DNA from 2 places in the Planococcus alkaliphilus genome. Region 2 is predicted to be linked to the other one. Evidence: a T-box and tRNA genes for the amino acid it is inferred to sense, from the RefSeq annotation. Region 2 holds a T-box; the other holds one or more tRNA genes.
The links. The T-box of region 2 lies ahead of tyrS (tyrosine--tRNA ligase). A T-box ahead of a tRNA ligase gene usually reads a tRNA of that ligase, here a tRNA-Tyr.
Positions count from the first base shown of each region.

Region 1: it encodes a tRNA-Tyr, which carries the amino acid that the T-box ahead of tyrS (tyrosine--tRNA ligase) is inferred to sense. The anticodon was not compared.

Region 1 is NZ_CM168060.1:1,047,897-1,052,295, reverse strand. It holds gene AC2EXB_RS05420 (ISL3 family transposase) at 346-1,569, opposite strand; tRNA gene AC2EXB_RS05415 (tRNA-Leu) at 1,752-1,835, opposite strand; tRNA gene AC2EXB_RS05410 (tRNA-Cys) at 1,846-1,919, opposite strand; tRNA gene AC2EXB_RS05405 (tRNA-Gly) at 1,927-2,001, opposite strand; tRNA gene AC2EXB_RS05400 (tRNA-Gln) at 2,007-2,078, opposite strand; tRNA gene AC2EXB_RS05395 (tRNA-His) at 2,088-2,163, opposite strand; tRNA gene AC2EXB_RS05390 (tRNA-His) at 2,206-2,281, opposite strand; tRNA gene AC2EXB_RS05385 (tRNA-Trp) at 2,301-2,374, opposite strand; tRNA gene AC2EXB_RS05380 (tRNA-Tyr) at 2,381-2,464, opposite strand; tRNA gene AC2EXB_RS05375 (tRNA-Thr) at 2,470-2,545, opposite strand; tRNA gene AC2EXB_RS05370 (tRNA-Phe) at 2,568-2,643, opposite strand; tRNA gene AC2EXB_RS05365 (tRNA-Asp) at 2,663-2,738, opposite strand; tRNA gene AC2EXB_RS05360 (tRNA-Met) at 2,742-2,818, opposite strand; tRNA gene AC2EXB_RS05355 (tRNA-Val) at 2,893-2,968, opposite strand; tRNA gene AC2EXB_RS05350 (tRNA-Glu) at 2,979-3,053, opposite strand; tRNA gene AC2EXB_RS05345 (tRNA-Ser) at 3,086-3,175, opposite strand; tRNA gene AC2EXB_RS05340 (tRNA-Asn) at 3,183-3,257, opposite strand; rRNA gene rrf (5S ribosomal RNA) at 3,270-3,385, opposite strand; rRNA gene AC2EXB_RS05330 (23S ribosomal RNA) at 3,529-4,399, opposite strand, start outside.
Region 2 is NZ_CM168060.1:1,326,225-1,330,623, reverse strand. It holds gene AC2EXB_RS06920 (FMN-dependent NADH-azoreductase) at 1-553, opposite strand, end outside; gene AC2EXB_RS06915 (hypothetical protein) at 737-1,240, shown strand; gene tyrS (tyrosine--tRNA ligase) at 1,285-2,550, opposite strand; T-box leader at 2,603-2,794, opposite strand; gene AC2EXB_RS06905 (transglycosylase domain-containing protein) at 2,902-4,399, shown strand, end outside.

The DNA.
Region 1 (4,399 bases), 280 kb from region 2:
TTTTCTTTAATCTCCATTTCTGTAATAACGTAACGGCTGCTGATCTCCTTCGCCATTTAATCTGATCCCTGTTAAAGAGAACTTCTCAAATTAGCTAATTTAGTATAAAACATTCCATCAGAATTAGAAAGACTTTTATCTCTTAGAGCCTAGCCTGCATACAAATTGAAATCCATTTGTTTCTTTTTTTTAAACCTTCCTGATATTTTCCCTGGGTCCCGATAAACGGTTCTGTTCTATACAAATTCATCCTATGAAAAACTGCAGATGCGTACTTTTATTTCGCTCATTGCTGTTTAAACGGTTCTCCGTCAAATGTTGGGGTGAGGTGAAATTTTCCTCACTCTAACCAACGTGAACTCCCATATTCTTATACTTGTGTGTCAGTAGTATTTTGGCGCGGGCGCGTTCGAAATTCTGAAAGCCGAACGCGTTCCGCTTAATCACTTTTGTCAGGTTATTGATGCCTTCCAAGAAACCATTGGAATACTTGAACGAGAAGCTGTTCAAGATTTCCGTCTGCCAGTTTCGGAAGGTGCCCATGGCTTTCTGGAACTCGGGAATGCCCGCTTGTTCCACCAGCCGATAAAATTCCAGCAACGCTTCTTTGGTCTTGAGGATTTCCTCGGGATCTCTTTTTTTGCTTGCCTGAAACCACGTGCAATACGCTTCCTTCAGTTCGTATGCTCGTTTGAGCTCCTCATCCATTTCAAGATACCGCTTCAAGTACCAACGGTCCTTTTCGGTTAACTTCTCACTGTTTTTGTAAAAGACGTAGCGCATCCGTTTGCCTTTTTTGCGGTCATAGTCGTTCCAACTTTTCTGCACGCGTCTGCGGACCGCGTCCAGCGCCCAGTAAATGTACCGGCAGAAGTGGAAGCGATCGGCGATGATCACCGGTTTGCCGAGTGCTTTTTTGACCGCGGCTTTAAAGGAATGGCTCATGTCCATGACGACGATTTCCACCGCAGCTCCGTGCTGTTGGAGATACTGTTTGATCGTCTCTTTTTTCCGGTTGGGCAGGATATCGATCGGTTCTCTCGTTTCGCCATCGGCGATAATCAGTTGGTACTTTCCTTCACGGGTGTCGCCTTTGTATTCGTCGATGGCGATCACACGCGGTAATTTTGCGGTTTCAGTAACTTCCTGGAGCGCCACCAGATCGAAACGCCGAACGATGGTCGAAGCGGAAGCGCCGTATTGTCCGGCCACTTCCTTGAACGTTTTCGCCTTGACGCTGCGCACATGAACCGCTTGGTTCCACTCTTTTGAGAACCGTTGATAGCGGCCGATGAATGAATTCTGTTCGGCGAATTTCTTGCCGCACGCCCCGCATACGTAGCGTCTCTTCTTATAGAAAAGGTAAGTCTGGCGTTCAAACCATTTCAGGTGTTTGATCTTTTGGATCCGGTAATCGTGGACACGCCGGGTCTTCTCCTGGCAACGCGGGCAACGGTGTGCCTTCACTTCCAACTCCACATGCAGGGCCACCCGGTCCTCCACCTGTTCCATCTTCATGATTTTCACATCTTCTAATCCGGGAAATTTCATGGTAAAATTCAAGTGCACGCATCTCCTCTTCTTTACTTGTTATTCGACATTTCAAGTATAAAAGAATTTGGAGATTGCGTGTCTTTTTTTGGGCCGAATTGTTTCAACACCCCAACAATTAGTGTAGAACCAAAAAAAAAACCTTCAGCATCCGAAGATGTTGAAGGTTTTATGAAAGGACAGGCAGGTCCTTTGCAAGATACCGGCGGTCGGGGTCGAACCGACACTCCCGTGAAGGAACGGGATTTTGAGTCCCGCGCGTCTGCCAATTCCGCCACGCCGGCATAATATAAATGGAGGCGGCAACCGGACTCGAACCGGTGATAAGGGTGTTGCAGACCCATGCCTTACCACTTGGCTATGCCGCCAATTTTATGGAGCGGAAGACGGGGGTCGAACCCGCGACCTCCACCTTGGCAAGGTGGCGTTCTACCACTGAACTACTTCCGCAAAAGCTGGGGTACCTGGATTCGAACCAGGGCATGACGGGATCAAAACCCGTTGCCTTACCGCTTGGCTATACCCCAATAATAAGATGGGGCGGACGAGGGGAATTGAACCCCCGAATGCCGGAATCACAATCCGGTGCGTTAACCACTTCGCCACGACCGCCACTTTACTATTTTATATGTGCATTTAATTGAAATTAAAACATGGGGCGGACGAGGGGAATTGAACCCCCGAGTGCCGGAATCACAATCCGGTGCGTTAACCACTTCGCCACGACCGCCATCATATAATTTTAAAATTGGCAGGGGCAGTAGGAATCGAACCCACATCGGAGGTTTTGGAGACCTCTGTTCTACCGTTAAACTATGCCCCTAAAAACTGGTGGTGGGGGGCAGATTCGAACTGCCGAACCCGAAGGAGCGGATTTACAGTCCGCCGCGTTTAGCCACTTCGCTACCCCACCAAAAATGGTGCCGGAGAAAGGACTTGAACCCTCAACCTACTGATTACAAGTCAGTTGCTCTACCAGTTGAGCTACTCCGGCATGGAGATAAAAAATAAAAATATGGTGGGTCAGGACGGAATCGAACCGCCGACACTTAGAGCTTCAATCTAATGCTCTACCAACTGAGCTACTGACCCACATTTGAAAGATAAAAAATGGCGGTCCCGACCGGGATCGAACCGGCGATCTCCTGCGTGACAGGCAGGCATGTTAACCGCTACACCACGGGACCATTTGGTTGCGGGGGCAGGATTTGAACCTGCGACCTCCGGGTTATGAGCCCGACGAGCTACCGAACTGCTCTACCCCGCGATAATAATAATTGAGTTTATTTCCTATATTATAGAAGAAACTCATATTTACAAGTTTTGCTTATGTATTGTAAATGGTGGAGGATGACGGGATCGAACCGCCGACCCTCTGCTTGTAAGGCAGATGCTCTCCCAGCTGAGCTAATCCTCCAATTATATAATGGTGACCCCTACGGGATTCGAACCCGTGTTACCGCCGTGAAAGGGCGGTGTCTTAACCGCTTGACCAAGGGGCCATTAATTTGTATGTTCATTTGGATATTGCTACTGGCGGAGAGCAAGGGATTCGAACCCTTGAGACGGTTGCCCGCCTACATGATTTCCAATCATGCTCCTTCGGCCACTCGGACAGCTCTCCAAAAGAATGGCTCCGAAGGTAGGATTCGAACCTACGACCATCGCATTAACAGTGCGGTGCTCTACCACTGAGCTACTTCGGAATAATATTATCAGCCTGGCAACGTCCTACTCTCACAGGGGGAGACCCCCAACTACCATCGGCGCAAAAGAGCTTAACTTCCGTGTTCGGGATGGGAACGGGTGTGGCCTCTTTGCCATCACTACCAGACTAATATTTATTTTGAAAGACAAGTTTTATTATACCAATTCTGACCGGTATTTCAAGCTTTTTTTGAAAAAACTTTTGCCTTATTCTTTCAAAACTGGATATTCGACATTGAATACAGGAAACGCGCTCTTCAGAAAGCCATTTTGGTTAAGTCCTCGATCGATTAGTATTCGTCAGCTGCACGTGTCGCCACGCTTCCACCTCGAACCTATCTACCTCATCGTCTTTGAGGGATCTTACTTGCTTGCGCAATGGGAAATCTCATCTTGAGGGGGGCTTCGTGCTTAGATGCTTTCAGCACTTATCCCGGCCACACATAGCTACCCAGCGATGCCCTTGGCAGAACAACTGGTACACCAGCGGTGTGTCCATCCCGGTCCTCTCGTACTAAGGACAGCTCCTCTCAAATTTCCTGCGCCCGCGACGGATAGGGACCGAACTGTCTCACGACGTTCTGAACCCAGCTCGCGTACCGCTTTAATGGGCGAACAGCCCAACCCTTGGGACCGACTACAGCCCCAGGATGCGATGAGCCGACATCGAGGTGCCAAACCTCCCCGTCGATGTGGACTCTTGGGGGAGATAAGCCTGTTATCCCCGGGGTAGCTTTTATCCGTTGAGCGATGGCCCTTCCATGCGGAACCACCGGATCACTAAGCCCGTCTTTCGACCCTGCTCGACCTGTACGTCTCGCAGTCAAGCTCCCTTGTGCCTTTACACTCTGCGAATGATTTCCAACCATTCTGAGGGAACCTTTGGGCGCCTCCGTTACTCTTTAGGAGGCGACCGCCCCAGTCAAACTGCCCGCCTGACACTGTCTCCCACCCCGATCAGGGGTGTGGGTTAGAATTTCAATACAACCAGGGTAGTATCCCACCGACGCCTCCTCCGAAGCTGGCGCTCCGGGCTCAAAGGCTCCTACCTATCCTGTACAAGTTGCACCAAAATTCAATATCAGGCTACAGTAAAGCTCCACGGGGTCTTTCCGTCCTGTCGCGGGTAACCTGCATCTTC
Region 2 (4,399 bases):
CGTTATGGCCTTCGATGATGACTTCATCAACGATTTGCATGCCGAACACGCCGCCGAAAACATTGCGCATATAGTTTACAGCCATTTCCATCGGTGCCGCTTCTGGTGAAGAGTAAACGCCTCCGCGTGCATTCAAGAAAATCGCTTTTTTGTCTGTCATCAATTGAATCATATTGCCTTCTGCATCGTATTTGAATGCAAATCCAGCGGCATACACATAGTCGATAAATGTATGCAATTTAGCAGGAATCGTCAAATTCCATAATGGGAATGCAAATACCACAAGGTCAGCTGCAGAAATGGCATCCATTGCTTTTTGCTTCGCTGCTAATAGACGTTGTTCGATATCTGTCAATTCTTCTTCATTTTGCAATTTGCCGAATGCATTGAAAAGATCTTGGCCGAAATAAGGCATATCTTCTTCGTACACATCATAAGTTGTTACGTTCAAGTCTTTATTATCTTTCACCGACTCCATGAAAGTTTCGTACATCTTGCTTGAAATGCCTTCAGTTGCCGGACGGTTGTTCGCTTTTACTACTAATACATTCATTTGTTCAAATTCCTCCAATAAATTATATTCACATCCCCTATCATATAATAAATACGTATTTTTTTGTTGTCAGACGACTTATCCTGACTTCAAGATATTCGTTTCGTGAACATTTTATGACTTTTTCCATTTACTGGTGAAACCTTTCGATTCTAGCTCCGTATTAAGACCAGGAGGGATGGCATGATTTCATTTGTATTGATTTATTTGGCGGGCCTTCCGATTGCAGTCCTTCTTCATGAAGCCGGGCATGCAATTGGCAGTGCTCTGATATCCAAAGAAAAAGTGAGCGTCTACCTAGGTCCGTTGGATGACAGCAATAAAGAAAATTTTCGGTTCGGAAAAGTTTCGTTTCATATCCGGTGGGCTTATTACGGATTTTGTGCATTTTCAAAACCGAAAGAAAAACGATCAAAAATTCAACGCTTCTTATTTTTGGCAGGTGGTCCTGCCGCTTCATTAAGCCTTGCACTTTTGTCTTTCGCCGCTTTAAATCAGCTGACGAATTGGGACCTGCAGAATTTCACGAAAGGTTTCATGTATGTGAATCTTTGGCTATTTGCCGGTACATCCATCCCGGTCATCTATCCGAAATGGATGGGGCCATATGCCGGACGCCCATCTGACGGCTATCAGCTTATTCAATTGATGAAGAAAGAAAAAACACTTGAAACAAAAGCGGATTAAAAAAATGCGGCTTCCCAATGGAAGCCGCATTTTGCCTTTATTTATTAACTAAACTGAACCATATGGTATTTTTTCTTGCCCCGGCGGATGATGGAAAACGCATCTTCCAACCGGTCTTTTTCATCGATGATGTAGTCAAGGTCGGTGACTTTTTCCCCGTTTACCGAAATTGCGCCGTTTGTGACATCTTCCCGCGCTTGGCGTTTGGATGAAGAAATGCCTGCTTCGACGATCAAGTCGACAATCGACTTCGCTTCTTTCGCGAGTTCAACTGATGGCACATCTTTAAAAGCAGCGCGCATTTCCTCTGCTGATAAAGCCTTCAAATCTCCGCTGAACAAGGCTTTCGTGATGCGCTGCGCATCTTCAAGCGCTTTTTCGCCGTGGATCAATTTGGTCATTTCTTCAGCTAAAACCGTTTGCGCTTTACGCAAATGCGCTTCCGTTTCCACTGTGGTTTCAAGAGCTTCAATTTCTTCGCGGTCGAGGAATGTGAAAATCTTCAAGTATTTGATGACATCTGCATCCGCTGTATTGATCCAGAACTGGTAGAACTCGTAAGGAGAAGTCTTTTTCGCATCGAGCCAAACAGCGCCGCCTGCCGACTTCCCGAACTTCGTTCCGTCCGCTTTCGTCACTAACGGAATCGTGATGCCAAAAGCTTTCGCTTCTTCATCATGTGTTTTGCGAATCACTTCAAGCCCTGATGTGATATTCCCCCATTGATCAGAACCGCCGATTTGAACGCGGCAATTGTAATGGTTGTACAAGTGGTTGTAGTCAATTGCCTGAATCAATGTATATGAGAATTCCGTGAAAGAAATTCCCTGTTCCAAACGTGATGCAACCGAATCTTTTGCCAACATGTAATTCACGGAAATCAATTTTCCGTAGTCGCGCAAGAATTCAATAATGCTCATCTGCCCTATCCAGTCGCGGTTGTTGACCATTTTCGCACCATTTTCAGAAGCAAAATCAAAAATTTGTTCCATTTGGACTTTAATGCCTTCCACGTTCTTATCAATCTGTTCCGTTGTCTGCAGTTGGCGCTCTTCATTTCTTCCAGAGGGATCGCCGATCATGCCGGTAGCTCCGCCGACTAAAAGAATCGGCTGATGCCCGTGCGTCTGAAAACGTCGCAATGTCAATAGCGGCACGATATGGCCAATGTGCATGCTATCCGCTGTCGGGTCTACACCGCAGTACAACGAAATCTTCTGTTCATCCAGCAATTTCTCCATGCCTTCTTCGTCGGTTTGCTGGTAAAGCAAGCCTCTCCACTTTAAATCTTCCAATAATGCATTTGCCATTTCCATTTCCTCCTTGTTTCAGCTAATAAAAAAAGCCCCTGCATGAAATTCATGCAGGGACGCTTTTGCGCGGTACCACCCAGCTTGGAGAATCTGATTCTCCCGACTCAATATGTGCCGTACGGGGCACTTCCGTAAACTCCAAGACTGTAATTCAGCTGCTGCACTTTGACCGGTTTGCACCAACCACCGGCTCTCTCTACAAATTTTGCAAAGCCTACTTCGGACTCTTCATCGTTTGAATATGAAAATATATTAGTTAGTTTACTTTATTATGACATATTGTCAATCTTTTTAGTTGCTTTTGTGTGAATATGCTATAATAAAGCGAGATTTTAGGAGGTTGATAAAGTGCTTGAAAAGATAAGGGACGGCCTTAGGAAAACCGAAGAAACTTACAATCGATGGACTTCCGCAAAATGGGCAAAGCGACTGAGCATCACTAGTGGTGTGCTATGGAACTTAGCTATTTTGCTTGCAATTATATTTGTCGTCGGCGGTGTATTTGCCGCTTCCGTTGGAGCCGGTTATTTCGCTTCCCTGGTGGACGAAGAAAAACTTCGTACGCCGGATGAAATGCGCGGTGAAATTTACAGCTATGCCGAAACCTCTGAGATGTTTTTTGACAACGAAGTCTATATCGGTAAATTACGCACTGATTTAGAACGGAAAGAAACAAAGCTCGATAAGGTTTCAAAATTTGCAATTGACGCGGTTCTTGCGACAGAGGATGAATACTTCCTAGAACATGACGGAATCGTGCCAAAAGCGATTTTCCGTGGATTGTTCCAAGATGTTTCAAACTCTGACAGCCAAACAGGCGGATCGACATTGACGCAGCAGTTGATCAAGAACCAAATTTTAACCAATGAGGTATCCTACGAACGAAAAGCCAAAGAAATTTTGCTTGCGATGCGCCTCGAAAAATTCATGTCGAAAGATGAGATTTTAGAAGCCTATTTAAATATCATCCCTTACGGAAGAAACTCTTCCGGCGCGAATATTGCCGGGATTGAAACTGCAGCAAACGGTTTGTTCAACGTATCCGCAAGTGAGTTGAATTTGCCGCAAGCAGCCTTTATTGCCGGGATCCCGAAAGCGCCTTTCCGCTATACGCCTTATACATCGAACGGTGATCCGAAAGACGATGAAGGATTGCAGCACGGAATTGACCGAATGAAGACGGTGCTATTCCGGATGAAGGAAACAGAATACATTACCCAAAAAGAATACGATGAAGCAATCGCTTATGACATCAAAAAAGATTTCCGTTTGGACGAACAGCGTTCTTATGAGAAATACCCTCACATCACAGTGGAACTTGAAAAACGTGCTTCCCGCATCATTATGGATGTACTCGCTGAACAAAATGGAATCGACCCTGCTACATTAGAAGAAAATGATAAATTGTACGAAGAATATGCCATTTTGGCAGACCGTGCCGTTCGTTCGAATGGCTACCGCATTTACTCGACGATCAACAAGGAAATGTTCGATGCACAAAAAAAAGCGGCCCAGTCCTATGAATCATATGGTGCGACTTTGACAGCTCCTGCTCTCAACGCAGAAGGAGAAGAGATCCAGAAGCAATATCCCGTACAAGTCGGCAGTATGACGATCGAAAACAGCACTGGCAAAATTTTAAGCTTTGTTGGCGGACGCGATTTTGAAATTGAGAAATTGAACCATGCCACGCAGGCTTTCCGTTCGATCGGTTCAACGGTTAAACCACTGCTCGTATATGGTCCTGCAATAGAATTCGGAAAAATTGGAGCTGGCAGCCCAGTAGTCGATGTGAAATTTACCCAGCGCATTTCGGGCCAGAAACCATATTCACCAAGCAACTTTA